4 regions of the Pantoea sp. y20 genome follow, and region 1 is predicted to be linked to each of the others. Evidence: predicted binding sites of a transcription regulator. Region 1 holds the regulator's gene; each other region holds the start of a gene.
What was found. Region 1 encodes CRP, which controls carbon source genes, mostly activating them, when cyclic AMP is high. Its sites were predicted from a motif close to ATGTGANNNNNNTCACAT; they were not measured.

Region 2: a site for CRP is predicted at 2,152-2,169, ahead of ompW (outer membrane protein OmpW). Genes of this name have one in related genera too.
Region 3: a site for CRP is predicted at 1,711-1,728, ahead of rbsD (D-ribose pyranase). Genes of this name have one in related genera too.
Region 4: a site for CRP is predicted at 1,914-1,931, ahead of ACYAC5_RS10365 (glycoside-pentoside-hexuronide (GPH):cation symporter). Genes of this name have one in related genera too.

What each region holds. Positions count from the first base shown of each region.
Region 1 is NZ_CM142816.1:3,801,294-3,805,857, forward strand. Features, by position in the region: gene ACYAC5_RS17695 (LysE family translocator) at 1-89, opposite strand, end outside; gene ACYAC5_RS17700 (hydrolase) at 150-1,166, shown strand; gene ACYAC5_RS17705 (YheU family protein) at 1,169-1,387, shown strand; gene ACYAC5_RS17710 (phosphoribulokinase) at 1,449-2,318, shown strand; gene ACYAC5_RS17715 (OsmC family protein) at 2,380-2,784, opposite strand; gene crp (cAMP-activated global transcriptional regulator CRP) at 3,090-3,722, shown strand; gene ACYAC5_RS17725 (YccS/YhfK family putative transporter) at 3,781-4,564, shown strand, end outside.
Region 2 is NZ_CM142816.1:2,269,179-2,273,742, forward strand. Features, by position in the region: gene trpA (tryptophan synthase subunit alpha) at 1-791, shown strand, start outside; gene ACYAC5_RS10625 (BON domain-containing protein) at 1,042-1,356, shown strand; gene ompW (outer membrane protein OmpW) at 1,403-2,035, opposite strand; gene ACYAC5_RS10635 (YkgJ family cysteine cluster protein) at 2,282-2,698, shown strand; gene ACYAC5_RS10640 (YciC family protein) at 2,726-3,460, shown strand; gene ACYAC5_RS10645 (septation protein A) at 3,519-4,058, shown strand; gene yciA (acyl-CoA thioester hydrolase YciA) at 4,113-4,532, shown strand.
Region 3 is NZ_CM142816.1:4,183,299-4,187,862, reverse strand. Features, by position in the region: gene qseC (quorum sensing histidine kinase QseC) at 1-402, opposite strand, end outside; gene qseB (quorum sensing response regulator transcription factor QseB) at 399-1,061, opposite strand; gene ACYAC5_RS19570 (YgiW/YdeI family stress tolerance OB fold protein) at 1,242-1,637, shown strand; gene rbsD (D-ribose pyranase) at 1,810-2,229, shown strand; gene rbsA (ribose ABC transporter ATP-binding protein RbsA) at 2,237-3,745, shown strand; gene rbsC (ribose ABC transporter permease) at 3,742-4,564, shown strand, end outside.
Region 4 is NZ_CM142816.1:2,207,305-2,211,868, forward strand. Features, by position in the region: gene mpaA (murein tripeptide amidase MpaA) at 1-146, shown strand, start outside; gene ycjG (L-Ala-D/L-Glu epimerase) at 115-1,101, opposite strand; gene tpx (thiol peroxidase) at 1,256-1,759, shown strand; gene ACYAC5_RS10365 (glycoside-pentoside-hexuronide (GPH):cation symporter) at 2,045-3,424, shown strand; gene ACYAC5_RS10370 (glycoside hydrolase family 31 protein) at 3,421-4,564, shown strand, end outside.

The DNA of each region.
Region 1 (4,564 bases):
GAGGCGGTAAGTAACATATTATTGGGCCCGGGCGTGATGGCCGCGACCCAGAGAAAACCTAACATTGATAAAAAAAGACTCAGTTCCATGTATATTCGGGTGCTCCTCACCCAGTAAAGCGAACAACCCATCGAAGCTATCAGCGACTTATGCATCAGACAAGCCTTTACCCAAGCTATTTTGATCGCCCCAGCGGCGAGCGTTTTAAACCCCTGCGCGGATTCAGTAACGCGCATCTGCAAACGCTGCTGCCGCGTATTCTGCGGCGCCGCGTTACGTTACGTCCGCACTGGCAGCGTCTTGACCTGCCGGACGGCGATTTTGTCGATTTAGCGTGGAGTGAAGATCCGGCGCAGGCGCGTCATAAACCGCGCATGGTGATGTTTCACGGACTGGAAGGCAGCTTTCGCAGCCCGTATGCGCACGGCCTGATGCAGGCGTGTCAGGCACGCGGCTGGCTGGCGGTGGTAATGCACTTTCGCGGCTGCAGCGGCGAGCCTAATCGCTTAAAGCGCATCTATCACTCCGGTGAAACCGAAGACGCCACCTACTTCCTTCACTGGCTGCAGCGCGAATGGGGCAGCGTACCCACCGCCGCCGTCGGCGTTTCGCTGGGCGGCAACATGCTCGCTTGCCTGCTGGGTCAGCAAGGTCACGATGTACCGATTGATGCCGGCATCGCCATCTCAGCGCCGCTGGCGCTCGAGCCTTGCAGCGGCAAGCTGGATGTGGGGTTTTCACGCTTTTATCAGCACTATTTACTGACGCAGCTGAAAAAGAACGCCACGCGCAAACTGCGCGCCTGGCCTGGCACGCTGCCGGTCGATCTCAGCCAGTTACGTGCTTTCCGCCGCTTACGCGAGTTCGATGATGCGATAACCGCACGTGCGCACGGTTTTATTGACGCCAACGACTATTATCAACGAGCCAGCGCGATGCCGTTGCTGACCGGCGTGCGTAAACCGCTGTTGATCATTCACGCGCAAGACGATCCCTTTATGACCGATGCCGTTATTCCGCAACCTGACCAGCTGTCAGCCTCCATTCAGTATCAGCTGACGCAGCAAGGCGGCCACGTCGGTTTCGTCGGCGGCACCGTTCTTAAACCGAAAATGTGGCTGGAACAGCGCGTGCCCGACTGGCTCTCAACCTATCTGGATGTGTAATTGTGATTATTCCCTGGCAAGAACTCGAAGCGGACACGCTGGAAAACCTGATTGAAACCTTCGTGTTACGCGAAGGCACTGATTACGGCGAGCAGGAACGCAGTTTGCTGCAAAAAGTCGCCGACGTACGCCGCCAACTGGAGCGCGGCGACGTGGTGCTGGTGTGGTCGGAACTGCATGAATCGATCAATATTATGCCGAAGGGTGAATTCCGCGGCTGATGCACCCCGCGGCAATTCGTGGTAACAATGCTCATCGCCGGACTTCACAGGGAGCTCTGTTATGTCAGCCAGGCATCCAATTATTGCCGTCACCGGTTCCAGCGGCGCCGGAACCACCACCACCAGCCTCGCCTTCCGTAAAATTTTCCAGCAGCTGAATTTGCATGCGGCGGAACTCGAAGGCGACAGTTTCCATCGCTACACACGTCCGGAAATGGACATGGCGATCCGCAAGGCGCGCGATCTCGGGCGCCACATCAGCTACTTCGGCCCGGAAGCCAACGACTTCGGCCTGCTGGAGCAGACGTTTAAACATTACGGCCAAACCGGCCTTGGCGAATCGCGCAAATATCTGCATACCTACGATGAAGCCGTGCCGTGGAATCAGGTGCCGGGCACCTTTACGCCGTGGCAGCCGCTGCCGGAAAACACCGATGTGCTGTTCTATGAAGGCTTACACGGCGGCGTGGTCACGCAGCAGCAAAATGTGGCGGAGCATGTCGATCTGCTGGTTGGCGTGGTGCCGATTGTTAACCTTGAGTGGATTCAGAAGCTGGTGCGTGACACCAGCGAGCGCGGCCATTCACGCGAAGCGGTGATGGATTCGGTGGTGCGGTCAATGGAGGATTACATTAACTTCATCACGCCACAGTTCTCGCGCACCCACATTAACTTCCAGCGCGTGCCGACCGTTGATACCTCAAACCCGTTTGCCGCACGCGAAATTCCGTCGCTCGACGAAAGCTTCGTGGTGATTCATTTCCGTGGTCTGGAAGGCATCGCGTTCCCCTATCTGCTGGCGATGATTCAGGGATCGTTTATTTCGCACATCAATACGCTGGTGGTGCCGGGTGGCAAAATGGGATTGGCGATGGAGCTGATTATGCTGCCGCTGGTACAGCGACTGATTGAAGGGAAGCGGATTGAATAAGCGGAGTCATTCCGTAGCGGCGCAATTTATTGCGCAATAAATTGCGCCGCTACAATCCGAGTTATAACTCGATCACTTCATAGCTGTGGGTAATTTCCACGCCTTTACCCAGCATGATCGCTACCGAGCAATATTTTTCCGCTGACAGATCAACCGCACGCGAAACGGCCTTGTCGCTCAATGCTTTACCGCTAACGATAAAATGCAGGTTGATGTGGGTAAAAATGCGTGGCGCTTCTTCACGGCGTTCCGATGTGAGCTTCACTTCGCAATCGGCCACATCGCTGCGCCCTTTTTGCAGGATCGACACCACATCAATAGCGCTACAGCCGCCCGCGGCCATCAGCACCATCTCCATTGGACTTGGCGCTTTATCACCGGAATTACCATCCATCAATACCTGATGGCCGGATGAGGATTCTCCGAGAAAGGTAAGACCTTCCACCCATTTCACTCGTGCCTGCATGATTCTTTCTCCTGAAGCGGCGGTTTTGCCGCCAGAGTACGCTTTCACCTGACAAACAGCAATCCAGAGTAATCCCCCTTCTGCTGAAGCGAGACAACACAAGACAGCTCGCAAAAGCTGTGCTACAAACAGTGCTGAAAATATTTTCGTCATCACAGACGAAGGCCGGAAGAATCAAAAGCGTAGCTTAAGAGTCCACCCGGAATAATTTTTCCTTTACTGGAAACGCTCGACGATTAAACCGCCTGACAGGGAAAAAATGCCCCCTGTGTTTTGGGCACGATTACAACAGAGGATAATAGCGAATGGTTCTCGGCAAACCGCAAACAGACCCTACACTCGAATGGTTCCTGTCCCATTGCCATATTCACAAATATCCATCCAAAAGCACGCTCATCCATCAGGGTGAGAAAGCGGAAACGCTGTACTACATCGTAAAAGGTTCCGTAGCGGTACTGATTAAAGATGAAGAAGGCAAAGAGATGATTCTCTCCTACCTCAATCAGGGGGATTTCATCGGCGAACTCGGTCTTTTCGAAGAAGGCCAGGAACGCAGTGCTTGGGTGCGTGCGAAGTCTGCCTGCGAAGTGGCTGAAATTTCATACAAAAAATTCCGTCAGCTGATTCAGGTAAACCCGGATATTTTAATGCGACTTTCGTCGCAAATGGCGCGTCGTCTGCAAGTGACATCTGAGAAAGTGGGCAACCTTGCCTTCCTCGATGTCACCGGACGTATTGCGCAAACGCTGCTAAATCTGGCCAAACAGCCAGATGCGATGACTCACCCAGACGGGATGCAAATCAAAATCACCCGTCAGGAGATTGGTCAGATCGTGGGCTGCTCACGCGAAACCGTGGGTCGTATCCTGAAAATGCTGGAAGATCAGAACCTGATCTCCGCACACGGTAAAACCATCGTCGTTTACGGCACCCGCTAATTTCTTCTCACCCACGGCGTGATGGCAACATCGCGCCGTTTCTATTTGCGATGAGCTGATGTGGCGCCGAATCATCTATCATCCCGAAGTTAACTATGCGCTGCGGCAAACGCTGGTGCTGTGCCTGCCTGTGGCTCTCGGTTGGCTGTTTGGCGATCTGCAAAAAGGTCTGCTGTTCTCGTTAGTGCCGGCCTGCTGCAACATGGCGGGACTGGATACGCCGCACAAACGCTTCTTCAAACGCCTGATTGTGGGTGGTTCGCTGTTTGCCACCGGCAGTTTCCTGATGCAAATCCTCACCGCTTACCAGATTCCGCTGCCACTGATTTTGCTGGCGCTGCCGCTGCTGATTGGCGTAACCGGCGAAATCGGCCCGCTGCACGCGCGCCTGCTGCCCGCCACACTCATCGCCGCCATCTTTACGCTCAGCTTAGTGGGACGCATGCCGATGTGGGTGCCGCCGCTGCTCTACATTGGCGGCACGCTGTGGTACGGCTTGTTCAACTGGTTCTGGTTCTGGCTGTGGAAAGAGCAGCCGATGCGCGAATCGCTCAGCCTGCTGTTCCGCGAGCTGGCGGATTACTGCGATGCCAAATACACCTTACTGACGCAGCTGACCGATCCGGAGAAAGCGCTGCCGCCGCTGCTGGCGCGCCAGCAAAAGGCGGTCGATCTCATCACCACCTGCTATCAGCAAATGCATATGCTGTCGGCGAGCCGCGATAACAGCCACAAACGCCTGACGCGCGCTTTTCAGGTTGCGCTGGATTTACAGGAACACATCTCCGTGAGTTTGCATCAGCCCGAAGAGGTGCAGAAGCTGGTTGAGGAGAGCCACGCCG
Region 2 (4,564 bases), 1.5 Mb from region 1:
ATCATCTGTTTCAACGTCTGTCGGCGCAGCAAGAAGGCGCGTTTGTCCCCTTCGTTACCCTCGGCGATCCGTCACCTGAACTTTCGCTGAAAATTATCGATACCCTGGTGGAAGGCGGTGCGGACGCGTTAGAACTCGGTATTCCGTTCTCGGATCCGCTGGCCGACGGCCCAACCATTCAGGGCGCGACGCTGCGTGCCTTTGCTTCCGGCACCACCGTGGCGCAGTGCTTTGAAATTCTGGCGACCGTGCGCCAGAAATATCCCGAGCTGCCGATTGGCTTGCTGATGTACGCCAATCTGGTGTTCAGCAAAGGTATCGATAACTTTTATGCACAGTGTGAAGCGGTGGGCGTCGATTCCGTGCTGGTTGCGGATGTGCCGCTGGAAGAGTCTGCGCCTTTCCGTCAGGCTGCGCTGCGCCACAATGTGGCGCCGATCTTTATCTGTCCACCAAATGCTGACGATGAACTGCTGCGTGAGATCGCTGCGCACGGTCGCGGTTATACCTATTTGCTGTCACGCGCAGGCGTCACCGGTTCGGAAAATCGTGCCAGCCTGCCGCTGCATCACCTGATCGAAAAGCTGCGTGAGTTTAACGCTGCGCCGCCGCTGCAGGGCTTTGGTATCTCTGAACCCGGCCAAGTGAAAGAAGCCATCGCCGCTGGTGCGGCGGGTGCCATTTCCGGGTCGGCAATTGTGAAAATCATTGAGCGTAACCAGAACGATCCGGCCACGCTGCTCAGCGAGCTGAAAGCCTTTGTGAGTAGTCTGAAAGCAGCCACCCGCTAAAATCCTTCAGGGCCTTATTCGCTGGTGCGGATAAGGCCTTTTTATTGCCAAAAATATCCCCAAACTCAAATTCCCGGCTACTCTCAGATTTTCATGCCCAGCGAAAACTGCGATTGGATCAATAAGTGGTAAAAACGCCCTATTTCTGACTTTTTCACGCGCGCCGATTTGCTGATTTCGCATCTCCAGACCACAATTAATTGCGCCGCCCCATTGCGGCGAAACATCATCTAAGACAGGGAGATAACCAATGAAATTTTTCAAAGTCGTTGCAGGATTTATGATGGCTGCGGTAATGGCGCTGGCACTTAGCGCGTGTGCACCCACAGCAACCAAAGAAGGCACTGGCGGTTACATCGACGATACCGTGGTAACCACCAAAGTTAAGGCTCAGCTGTTGAATGACGAGTCGCTGAAATCGACCGAAATCAATGTTGAAACCTTCAAGGGTAAAGTTCAGCTGAGCGGTTTTGTCAGCTCACCGCAGATGGCAAATCGCGCGGTGGCCATAACGCGTAGCGTGGCGGGCGTGAAATCTGTGGTTAACAATATGCAGATCAAATAACACAACGGGCGACCTTCTGGTCGCCCGCTTCATTTCTGGTTGCCGATTAGAATCGATATCCCGCACCAAAGAAGAACACCCACGGATCGATACGCGTGTTGATGTTTTGCTGCTCACCGCCAGCTTTAAATTTCACTTCGGTATCAATATCCATGTACCACAGCGAGGCATTCAGCATCCAGTCGCGGTTGATTTGATAATCCAGACCGACCTGGCCCGCCATGCCCCACGAGTCTTTCACGCTCAGGTCGCTTAATCCGGCATCCTCACCCGTTTGGTTGAATTTGGCATCGTAGAAGGTGGTGTAGTTGATACCGACGCCAACGTACGGGCGGACTTTACTTTTGCTATCAAAGAAATAGTACTGCGCCATTAAGGTCGGCGGCAGCTGACGCACGGTGGCCAGATTACCGGTGGCGCCCAGTCCAACCTTATGACGGAACGGGGTTGCAGCCAGCAGCTCAACGCCGATGTTATCCGTTGCCATATAGGTGAAGGTCAAGCCCAGCTGCGTATCGTTGCTAACGTTAAAGCCGCCCATACCCAGCACATTGTCAGAGCCTTCAGTCGGACGAACGGTGGCGCTACCTGCACGCATAAAGAAATCACCGGCTTCATGAGCCAGAGCCAGTTGCGGAATTGCCAGCGCCATCAGCAGTGCGCATTTTGCCAGTTTCATAATCACTCCTTTGCCAAATAAAGATGGGTCTCAATGTTGAATGCGGCACAACATTTACCCCTTTTTTGGTAAAAGATCATCTGCATCAATCTAAATTAATCACTTAAAAAACAATGAATTGATTCAGATCAATTTTGGCTTTACAGCGCGTAATAAAAGTCCGCTTGCGAAAATTTTTCGCCGTGACTATTTTAACTTTCCCCTGTGTGATTTTGGTTCGATACCTTAAAGGTGGCGGGCGATCAGATGAGCGATTCACTAAATCCTTGCGTGACCTGTGGCGCATGCTGCGCGCACTTCCGTGTCTCTTTTTACTGGGCCGAAGCCGATGATGGCGCCGGTGCTGTTCCCGTTGAATTAACAGAACCGTTAACCCCATTTATGCGCAATATGCGCGGCACCAACCAACGCCAGCCGCGCTGTATTGCGCTGCAGGGCGACGTCGGCGGCTGCGTCTCCTGCGGTATTTATCAGCAGCGCCCTTCGCCCTGTCGGGAGTTTTCGATGTCCGGCGAGAACGGTGAACAGAACGAAGCTTGCGATCGCGCCCGTGCTCGCTACGGTCTTCCTGCGCTTTTTCACCCTTCTTTACCTGTTATGACAGAAAGTTATCCCAATGCGGGTGCCAGCACGCCAGTAGAACATGTACAATCGCCGGGTTAATTAATCCGGTTCTTTCAAGGAGTTTACATGTCTATCACGGCAAGCTCGTTATACCGTGACACAGGAAATTTTTTGCGCCATCAGCTGGTTACTATTTTACTGCTGGCGCTGCTGACCTCGTTCATTACTGTGATCGTCGGCCACGCGTTAACGCCAGGTGAAGACCAGCTCTCGTTGTTGAGCCAGTCCGATGACAGCGCATCGTCGCTGTTTGAGCTGGTACAAAATATGTCTCCGGATCAGCAGCGTATTTTGCTGCGCGCTTCCGCTGCAGGCACGTTCGCTGCGTTGATTGGCAACACGCTGCTGCTGGGTGGCATGCTGCTTCTAATCCCAATGGTATCGGGCGGACAACGCGTCAGCGCGCTGCGCGCTATTGGCGCATCTGCGCCCATCCTGCCAAAGCTGCTGCTGCAGACCTTCCTGATCACCCTGCTGGTTCAATTGGGCTTTATGGTGCTGATGGTACCGGGCGTGATTCTGGCGATCCTGTTTTCACTGGCACCGGTGATTCTCGCCAATGAGAAGCTCGGCGTGATTGGCGCGATGCGTGCCAGCATGCGTCTCGCCTGGAAGAATATTAAGGTTATCGCACCAGCTATTGTGCTGTGGCTGCTGGCCAAAATTGTGCTGATGTTCTTCTTTTCATCGCTGACCGTGCTGCCCGCCAATATCGCCTCCGTGGTGTTGAACGCGCTGGGTAACCTGGTCTCCGCAGTGCTGATTATCTATCTGTACCGGCTGTATATGCTGTTACGTTAATCGTTATGGCGCTCACCCGGGCGCCATAACTGTACGCTCCTGCCTATTTGGAAACGCTATGAAGCAGTTACTCGATTTTCTTCCCCTGGTGGTTTTCTTCATCTTCTACAAGCTGTACGACATCTTTGTCGCCTCCGGCGCACTGATCGTTGCCACCGGTCTGGCGCTGGTCGTCAGTTGGGTGCTCTACCGCAAGCTGGAAAAAATGACCATTTTTACCTTTGTGCTGGTCGCGGTATTCGGCACGCTGACGCTGGTGTTCCATAACGATGAATTCATCAAATGGAAAGTCACGGTGATCTATTCGCTGTTTGCCGTCGCGCTGCTCTACAGCCAGTGGTTTATGAAGCAACCGCTGATTCAAACCATGCTGGGCAAAGAGTTACAACTGCCTTCAGGCGTGTGGCGCAATCTCAACATTGCCTGGGCAATCTTCTTTCTCGCCTGCGGCTTAGCGAATATTTATGTTGCGTTTTGGTTATCGCAGGAATTTTGGGTTAACTTTAAGGTGTTCGGTCTGACCGGCCTGACCCTACTCTTTACCCTGTTAAGCGGCGTGTATATCTGGCGACAGATGCCGCAACAAGAACAAAAATAATGCCACTCCGCCCGACAGCGTCGGGCTTCTCTTCACCTGCAGAAGAACTGAGCAATGGACGAAAAACATAAGTCGCCGCAAGGCGAGATGGTGTTGCGTACCCTGGCCATGCCAGCGGATACCAATGCCAACGGAGATATCTTTGGTGGCTGGTTGATGTCGCAGATGGACATGGGCGGCGCAATTAAGGCGAAAGAGATTGCCGAAGGACGTGTCGTCACCGTGCGCGTGGACGGAATGACGTTCCTTAAACCGGTGGCGGTTGGCGATGTGGTGAGCTGCTACGCACGCTGCATCCGCACCGGCAACAGTTCCATGACCATAAACGTCGAAGTGTGGATCAAGAAAGTGTCGTCCGAACCGATTGGACAGACCTACTGCGCAACCGAAGCGGTGTTTGTCTACGTCGCCGTCGACAATACCGGGCAATCTCGCCCGCTGCCGCCCGGCAGAAGCAATTTAAGCGATCTGTAACATTAAAAAAGCGGTCATCTGACCGCTTTCTT
Region 3 (4,564 bases), 380 kb from region 1:
CTTATCCTCGGAGGTGAGCCACACCAGGCGCCAGCTGTCTTTATCGCCGCGCAGTCGTCCATCAACAAAGCCATCGCGCTGATGATCGAATTGCAGATCGCGACCGTTTTCGCCGTCGTTCAACAACGGTTGGCCTGCCGCGCTGAAAATGGCAAATGCCAGCGCATCATCATCCTGATCGCCGCGGTGATGGCGCAGGATCGCTTTGGTTTTCGGCAACGTCACGTCCTGCAGTGAGGTGGGATCAAGCGCTATCAGCCGTTTGGCGAAAAGCATCTGCTGAGTATCAAACAGCTCGTTCACCGTATCGCGGGTTTGATGCCAGGCGCTGAGGCCGGCCAGGCCGCCGCACACTATAATCAGCAGCACAAAGCCGATGGCGAGGCGCAGAAACAGACTCATTCCGCCGCTCCCAGCGTATAACCGACGCCGTGTACGGTACGAATAAACTGGCTGCCGAGTTTCTTGCGCAGATGATGAATGTGCACTTCCACCGCATTGCTGGAGACATCTTCATCCCAGCTGTAGAGCTTCTCCTCCAGCTGACTGCGCGTCAGCACGCGGCCAGGATTACGCAGAAACAGTTCCAGCAGCGCCAGTTCGCGGCTTTTCAGGCTAACGGGTTCGCCATCGCACAGCACGCTGTGGCTGCCGGGCGCCATTACCACGTTGCCGTGTTTCAGTTCCGGCTGTAGTTGCCCATGACGGCGACGGATCAACGCCTGCAAGCGTGCCGCCACTTCTGTTAACGCAAACGGCTTACACAGGTAATCGTCGGCGCCGAGTTGTAATCCCTGTACGCGCTGATCGAGCGCATCGCGCGCGGTGAGAATCAGCACCGGCACATCGTGTCCTTGCTGGCGCCACTGACGCAGGATATCCAGACCATCGCGTTCGGGCAGCGACAGATCCAGCACCACCGCGTCCCAGGGTGCGGCGGTCAACGCCTGAAATCCGGCTTCGCCGGAGACAAACCAATCCACGCTGAAACCAAGTTTGGTCAACCCGACTTTCAAACCGTCGCCAATCAGCGTGTCATCTTCAATCAGTAAAATGCGCATCAACTCTCCTTCTGTTAAGCGGAGTTATACGAAGCACAATTGCTCTTGTACAGCGAAAATCCCGGCAAATAGACTATTTTTCATGAATGTTAGCCAAACGGATTCTCTTAAGATCCTGTTAAGAACCTTATGGTGAAATAGCTCCCGTAAACCGACACATTCATGGAAAAGAGGTGAATTATGAAAAAGTCTGCAGCTCTGTTAGCGATTGTCGCCCTGGCCGCCACGCCGGTTCTTGCCGCTCAGCAAGGTGGCTTTGTTGATCCCAATGCGCCATCCGCGCAGGTGAAGTCCGGCGGGTTCAAAGCCGATAACACCAGCGTTGTCACGGTGAAACAGGCCGAAGAGATGAAAGACGATAGCTGGATTACCGTGCGCGGTACGCTTGAGAAGCAAATCGGTGATGAGGATTATCAGTTCCGTGATGCCACCGGCACCATGAAAGTTGAAATCGATCATAAACGCTGGAACGGTTTGACCATCACGCCGAAGGATCAGGTAGAACTGACCGGCGAACTGGATAAAGATTTCAACTCCATCGAACTGGACGTGAAACAGGTACGTAAACTGCCGTAATGCCATCTTCGGGGCCGCAGCAGCGGCTCCAAAATCCCACCAAACTCAAATTCTCTCCGGCACAAGCGAAACGTTTCGATGGCGATCACATTTCCGTGATGCCGCCATTGAGTTGCCGTGCGCATTTTATACACTCCCGATCAGCGAAACGTTTCGCTGTGGAGTGGAATAAATGAAAAAAGGTCGCTTGTTAAACGCTGAAGTCTCACATGTGATTGCTCGCCTGGGGCACACCGATACGCTGACGATTGCAGATGCAGGCTTGCCGATTCCGGCCGGTCCACAGCGCATCGATCTGGCGTTAACGCCGGGTACGCCCGAATTTCTACAGGTAGTTGACGTTGTCACGCAGGAGATGCAGGTCGAAAGCGCCCTGATGGCGGAGGAGATTAAGCAGCACAATCCGCAGCTCCACAGCGCACTGCTCGCCGTGCTCGAAGCCTTGCAACAGCACCAGGGGAATGTCATCACCATCCGTTACACCAGCCATGAACAATTCAAACAACATACGCAGCGTAGTCAGGCGGTCATTCGCAGCGGAGAGTGTTCTCCGTATGCGAATGTCATCCTGAGCGCCGGCGTGACCTTCTGAGGCCGCTATGCAACCGTTATTGCAACTCAAAGGAATTGAAAAGTCGTTTCCTGGCGTGAAGGCGTTGAATGGCGCATCGCTGGCCGTTTATCCGGGACGCGTGATGGCGCTGGTGGGTGAAAACGGCGCGGGCAAATCCACCATGATGAAAGTGCTGACCGGCATTTACAGCATGGATGCCGGTTCCCTGCAGTGGCTGGGTAAGGATGTGGCGTTCTCTGGCCCGAAAGCGTCGCAGGAAGCAGGCATTGGCATTATCCATCAGGAACTGAACCTGATTCCGCAGCTGACTGTTGCCGAGAATATCTTCCTTGGCCGCGAATGTGTTAACCGCTTTGGCCGCATCGAATGGAAAAAGATGTATGCCGAAGCGGATGCGCTATTAAAGCGCCTCAATCTGCGTTTCGACAGCCACAAGCTGGTGGGCGATTTGTCGATTGGCGATCAGCAGATGGTCGAGATCGCCAAGGTGCTCAGCTTCGAGTCGAAAGTCATCATTATGGATGAACCGACCGATGCGCTGACTGATACCGAAACGCTGTCGCTGTTCCGCGTCATCAATGAACTGAAAGCGCAAGGCTGCGGCATCGTCTATATCTCGCACCGCATGAAAGAGATCTTCGAGATTTGCGATGACGTCACCGTGTTCCGCGATGGGCAGTTTATTGCCGAACGCGCGGTGTGCGATCTCAGCGAAGAGAGCCTGATCGAGATGATGGTCGGCCGCAAGCTGGAAGATCAATATCCGCGTATCGATCAACAGCCGGGCGAGATCCGCTTAAAAGTGGAAAATCTCAGCGGTCCGGGCGTTAATAACGTCAGCTTTACGCTGCGCAAAGGGGAAATCCTTGGCGTGTCGGGTCTGATGGGCGCAGGACGTACTGAACTGATGAAAGTGCTGTACGGCGCGCTGCCGCGCAGCAAAGGCAAAGTGACGCTGAACGGCCGCGAGATCGTGACCCGCTCTCCGCAGGATGGCCTCGCCAGCGGCATTGTGTATATCTCGGAAGACCGCAAGCGCGATGGTCTGGTGCTCGGCATGTCGGTGAAAGAGAACATGTCGCTGACCGCGCTGCGCTATTTCAGCACTGGCGCGGGCAACCTGCGCCACAGCGACGAGCAACTGGCGGTGGGCGATTTTATCCGCCTGTTCAACGTTAAAACTCCGTCAATGGAGCAACCGATTGGTCTGCTGTCTGGCGGTAATCAGCAAAAAGTGGCGATTGCGCGTGGCCTGATGACGCGCCCCGATGTGCTGATTCTTGATGAGCCGACACGCGGCGTCGATGTCGGGGCAAAAAAAGAAATTTATCAGTTAATTAACCAGTTTAAAGCCGAAGGGCTGAGCATCATTTTGGTGTCGTCGGAAATGCCGGAAGTGCTGGGCATGAGCGATCGTATTGTGGTGATGCATGAAGGCCATCTGAGTGGCGAATTTTCCCGTGAGCAAGCTACCCAGGAATCCCTGATGGCGGCGGCAGTCGGTAAGCAACACAGCGAGGAGTTAGTTGTATGAGCACCCAAACCTTACCCGCCAGCCGTCGTTGGTTTAGCAAAGCCTGGCTGCTGGAGCAGAAATCACTGATTGCATTGATCGTGCTGATCGCCGTGGTTGCCAGCCAGAGCCCGAACTTCTTCACGCTGGCCAACATGTTCAACATTCTGCAGCAGACATCCGTCAACGCCATTATGGCGGTCGGCATGACGCTGGTGATTCTGACCTCGGGCATTGATCTGTCGGTGGGATCGCTGCTGGCGCTGACCGGCGCGGTGGCGGCATCGATTGTCGGATTAGAGGTGAATGCGCTGGTGGCCGTTGCGGCTTCGCTGGCGCTGGGGGCGGCGATTGGCGGTATTACCGGCGTGATTGTAGCGCGCGGCAAGGTGCAGGCTTTCATCGCCACGCTGGTGATGATGTTGCTGCTGCGCGGCGTCACCATGGTTTACACCAACGGCAGCCCAATCAATACCGGTTTTAACGATAACGCCGATCTGTTCGGCTGGTTCGGTATCGGTCGCCCGTTGGGCATTCCAACGCCGGTGTGGCTGATGGTCGCGGTGTTCGGGCTGGCGTGGTACATGCTGCATCACACGCGCCTTGGTCGTTACATCTATGCGCTGGGTGGCAACGAAGCGGCCACGCGTTTGTCGGGCATCAACGTTAATCGCGTTAAAATCATCGTCTATTCGCTGTGCGGCCTGCTGGCGGCATTGGCGGGCACCATCGAAGTGGCGCGTCTCTCTTCCGCACAACCTACAGCGGGCACCGGTTATGAACTGGATGCGATTGCTGCGGTGGTGCTGGGCGGTACCAGCCTGGCGGGCGGTAAAGGTC
Region 4 (4,564 bases), 1.6 Mb from region 1:
CTACGCCGGGTTCGTTTGGCAGCTGGTGCGACGACCTCGGCCTGTTATGCATTACCGCCGAGATGCCGCCGATTTCGGTGGACGAAGCCACCGAAGTCTATCTGGAAGCGATGATCAATCTGCTGCGCTGGCAGCCAGCGGCTTGAGTACGCCGTGAGAGAAATGCAGCGACGGTTCAACATCGGCCGCAAGCCAGGTTGGACCGTCGAGATCCGCGAAGGTCGCGCGCGCCGTCAGCGGTAATGCCGCACGAATCGCCCGCGACGTGCAGAGCATGCAGCCGAGCATAATCGCGAATCCCTGCTGCTGCGCCGCCTCTGCCAGCGCCAGCGCTTCCGTTAATCCGCCGGTTTTATCCAGCTTGATATTCACCATCTCATAGCGCCCTTTCAGCTGCGGCAGGCTTTCACGCGTATGGCAGCTTTCATCGGCGCAGATTGGCAGCGGATGGATAAAGTTGCCCAGCGCGCTGTCTTCTGCGGCCGGTAGCGGCTGTTCCAGCATCGCGACATTGAGGTCGGCCAGCAGCTGACAGCGTGCCGCCAGGCCTTCGGCATGCCAGGATTCGTTGGCATCGACAATCAAAGTCGCGTCAGGTACCGCGCTGCGTATCGCCACCAAACGTTCGCTGATCAGGTGATCATCCATTTTAATCTTCAATAAACGCGCGCCATGTTGCCACAGCGCCTGCGCGCTGCTGGCCATCGCATCTGGCGTATCGATGCTGATGGTATGTGCGGTGACAATCTCGTCAGCCAGTTGCACCGCGCACAATTGCACCAGACTTTCGCCTTGCTGCTGTCGTGCCAGATCCCACAGTGCGCAGTCAATCGCGTTGCGTGCCGCGCCTGCCGGTAACGCCTGTTGCAGCGCTTCTCGCGTCATGCCGCTTTGCAACGCGCTTAGCTGCGAGGCGATCTGCTTGAGCACCGACTCCTCACTTTCACCGTAGCGCGCGTAAGGCGTCGCTTCGCCAACACCTTTAACGCCATCCTGCTCGATTTCCACTACCACAACATGCGCCTCGGTGCGGCTGCCGCGCGAAATAACAAACGGCGAATGTAACGGCCAGGCTTCCGGATAACTCTTCACTGTTCTCATTATTTCTCCTTAAATCCGTCGCTTAAATGCGAGCCGGCTCGATTATCGCCAGGAAATGCGCTCGTAAACCCTTAAAAATTATGTCATAAACAAGCGCTATACCTGTTCTGACGTTCCAAAAGTCAGATATTTCATCGTTCAAAAAGGAAATCGCATGTCTCAGACTGTTCACTTTCAGGGCAATCCGGTGCCGGTTGCAGGCCAGTTCCCACAAGTTGGCGAGCAAGCTAAACCTTTCAACCTGGTCGCAAAAGATCTTACTGACGTATCCCTGGCTAATTATGCAGGCAAACGCAAAGTTCTGAACATTTTCCCAAGCATTGATACTGGCGTGTGTGCGGCATCGGTGCGTAAGTTTAACGAGCGTTCAGGTGAAGCGAACAACACGGTTGTGCTGTGCATCTCCTCCGACCTGCCTTTCGCCCAGTCACGCTTCTGTGGCGCAGAGAACGTCAGCAACGTGATCACGCTCTCTTCCCTGCGCGGCGCTGAGTTCAAAGAAAACTATGGCGTGGCGATTGCTGATGGCCCGCTGAAAGGCCTGACCGCACGTGCGGTTGTGGTGCTGGATGAAAACGATAAAGTGATTTACAGCGAGCTGGTGAATGAAATCACCGAAGAGCCAAACTACGATGCCGCGCTGGCTGCGCTGAAGTAAATCTCTCGCCTGCCAGGCGAAACAAAAAGCACCGAATGATTAACGCGTCGGTGCTTTTTTTATGATCACCTTCAGGATGGCTCAATTTTCAACCTGTTGATTTATCGCGATACGTAGCACTTCTTCCCGCCATGTTGCATTTTTACTGTGATTCTTGTTACCCGTATCACATTAATTAAAAAACATAAAACCCGTAACAAATCCCGCAATTGTTCCCATCAACATCGCTACCTATAACTAACCGTCAATTGCACTTAAGCGATTCAAAGACAGGCGGGAATCTTTATGCAAGCAAGCTTATCCATTAAAGAAAAGTTCAGTTACGGCCTCGGTGATATGGCCAGCCATATCGCCATCGATAACGTCATTATTTTCCTCACCTTTTACTACACCGATGTGGTGGGTTTGCCCGCAATCTTTGTTGGGACGCTGTTTTTACTGGCGCGCGTCGCCGATGCGGTGATCGACCCGGCGATGGGGATGGTGGCTGACCGAACCCGTTCACGCTGGGGCAAATTCCGTCCCTGGCTATTGATGCTCGCGGTACCGTTCGGCGTCAGCTGTATGTTGATTTATGCGGTGCCGGAAAGCCTGTCGCTGACTGGCAAGATGATTTACGCCGCCGTGACCTACAGCCTGATGATGCTGATGTACACCGCCATCAATATTCCTTACTGCTCGATGGGGGCGATTATCACCGCCGATGATAATCAGCGCATCTCCCTGCAATCATGGCGTTTCTTCCTCGCCACGCTGGGCGGCGCGATGTCCACTTTCCTGATGATCCCGCTCGCCACCTGGCTAGGCGGCGGTAACAAACTGGACGGTTATTTCGCAGCAATGTCGATAATGGCGACGCTGGCAACCCTGCTGTTTTTTATCTGTTTTCTCAATACACGCGAACGCATCAATGCTCCCGCTAACCACGGCAACTTTCTTGCCGATCTGCGCGATTTGCTGCGTAACGATCAGTGGCGCGTGGTCGCGTTGCTGGTGTTCTGCAATATCTCATTCGGCGTGGTGCGGCTCGGCGCGATGATGTACTACGTCACCTATTTTTTGGGTGATGCCAGCCTCTTCATGTGGCTGCTGGCCGCGCATATTGTCGGCAAAAGCGTCGGTAGCGTGCTGGCGAAACTGCTGACGCGCCGCCTGAACAAAATCACCGCCTTTACGCTCAGCGCCATTACTGCTGGCGTGCTAAGCATCAGCATCGTGTTCCTGCCCGGCTCGCTGGCGCTGTTGGTTGGCATGACATTCATCGTCTCCAGCTTCTATCAAGTCACCACCACGCTGATGTGGGTGATGATGGCCGATGTGGTGGATTACGGTGAATATCGTCAGGGAAAACGCCTCGATGGCACCGTCTTCTCGACTCTGCTCGCCGTATTGAAAATGGGCATGGCCATTAGCGGCGCGATTGTCGGCTGGACGCTTGGCCTGAGCGGTTACGTCGCTCAGGCACCGCATCAGCAGCCCGCCGCCATGATGGCCATCGTGGCGCTGTTTTCGGTGGTTCCCGGCCTGCTGTCGCTGTTAAGCGCGCTGGCGATGCGCGGCTACAAACTTAACGATGCCACCATGCGCACCATCAATCAGCACAAAGTGTCAGCCCAACCGGCTGCCACTGCTTCCCCCCTTTTACAACCACAGGAGTTGTCATGAGTGAATTACGCGCCGAATCCCAGCGTATTATCTGGACATTTGACCGTCAGACGCTGGTTATCGAACCCTGGGGCGCGCATAGCCTGCGAGTACGAGCCACCTGTCAGCCCGAACTGATCGACCATGACTGGGCGTTGTTATCGCCTGCGGCTTGCGAGGTGGAGATCCAGCGCGAGCATGAATCTCTCAGCTTGCGTAACGGCAATATCACCGCCACGCTGAATATTCGCGGCCAGCTGGCTTTCTATAATCAGCGCGGTGAATTGCTGCTCGAGGAGTTCTGGCGTCAGCGCAGCACCGTGGGCATCGGTGCCAGCGAAAAGAGCCAGGACAAATACATCAGCGCCCTGAAGCTGGATGCGCGCGCCTTTCGACCGATTCCGGGAGGGAAATATCAGCTGAGCGTGCGCTTTGAAGCGCGTGCCGAAGAGAAAATCTATGGCATGGGCCAGTATCAGCAGGATTGTCTCGATCTGAAAGGCTGCACGCTTGAGCTGGCACAGCGCAATTCGCAGGCCAGCGTGCCGTTTATGGTATCCAATCTCGGCTACGGCTTGCTGTGGCATAACCCGGCCATCGGCGAGGTGACCTTTGGTAAAAACGGCACGCGCTGGCAAGCCGAAGTAACCGATCAGATGGATTACTGGATCACCGCAGGCGACACACCCGCTGAGATCGTGCGTCAGTATGGCCGCGCCACTGGCACAGCACCGATGATGCCCAGCTTCGCGACCGGTTTCTGGCAATGCAAACTGCGCTATCGCACTCAGCAGGAAGTGCTGGAGGTCGCGCGCGAATATCGCCGCCAGCAGCTGCCGCTCTCGGTGATCGTCATCGACTTTTTCCACTGGCCAAATCAGGGAACCTGGTGTTTCGATGCGCGCGACTGGCCGGATCCGCGTGCCATGGTGCAGGAGCTGAAAGAGATGGGCATCGAAACCATGGTGTCGGTGTGGCCCACGGTGGATAGCCGCAGTGATAACTATCGTCTGATGAAATCCAAAGGCTTGCTGGTTAACAGCGAGCGCGGCGTATCGGTGAACCTTGATTTTATGGGCAACACCACCTTTTTTGACGCCACGCATCCCGCCGCACGCGAGTTCGTCTGGCAGGAAGTTAAGCGCAACTATTATGACCACG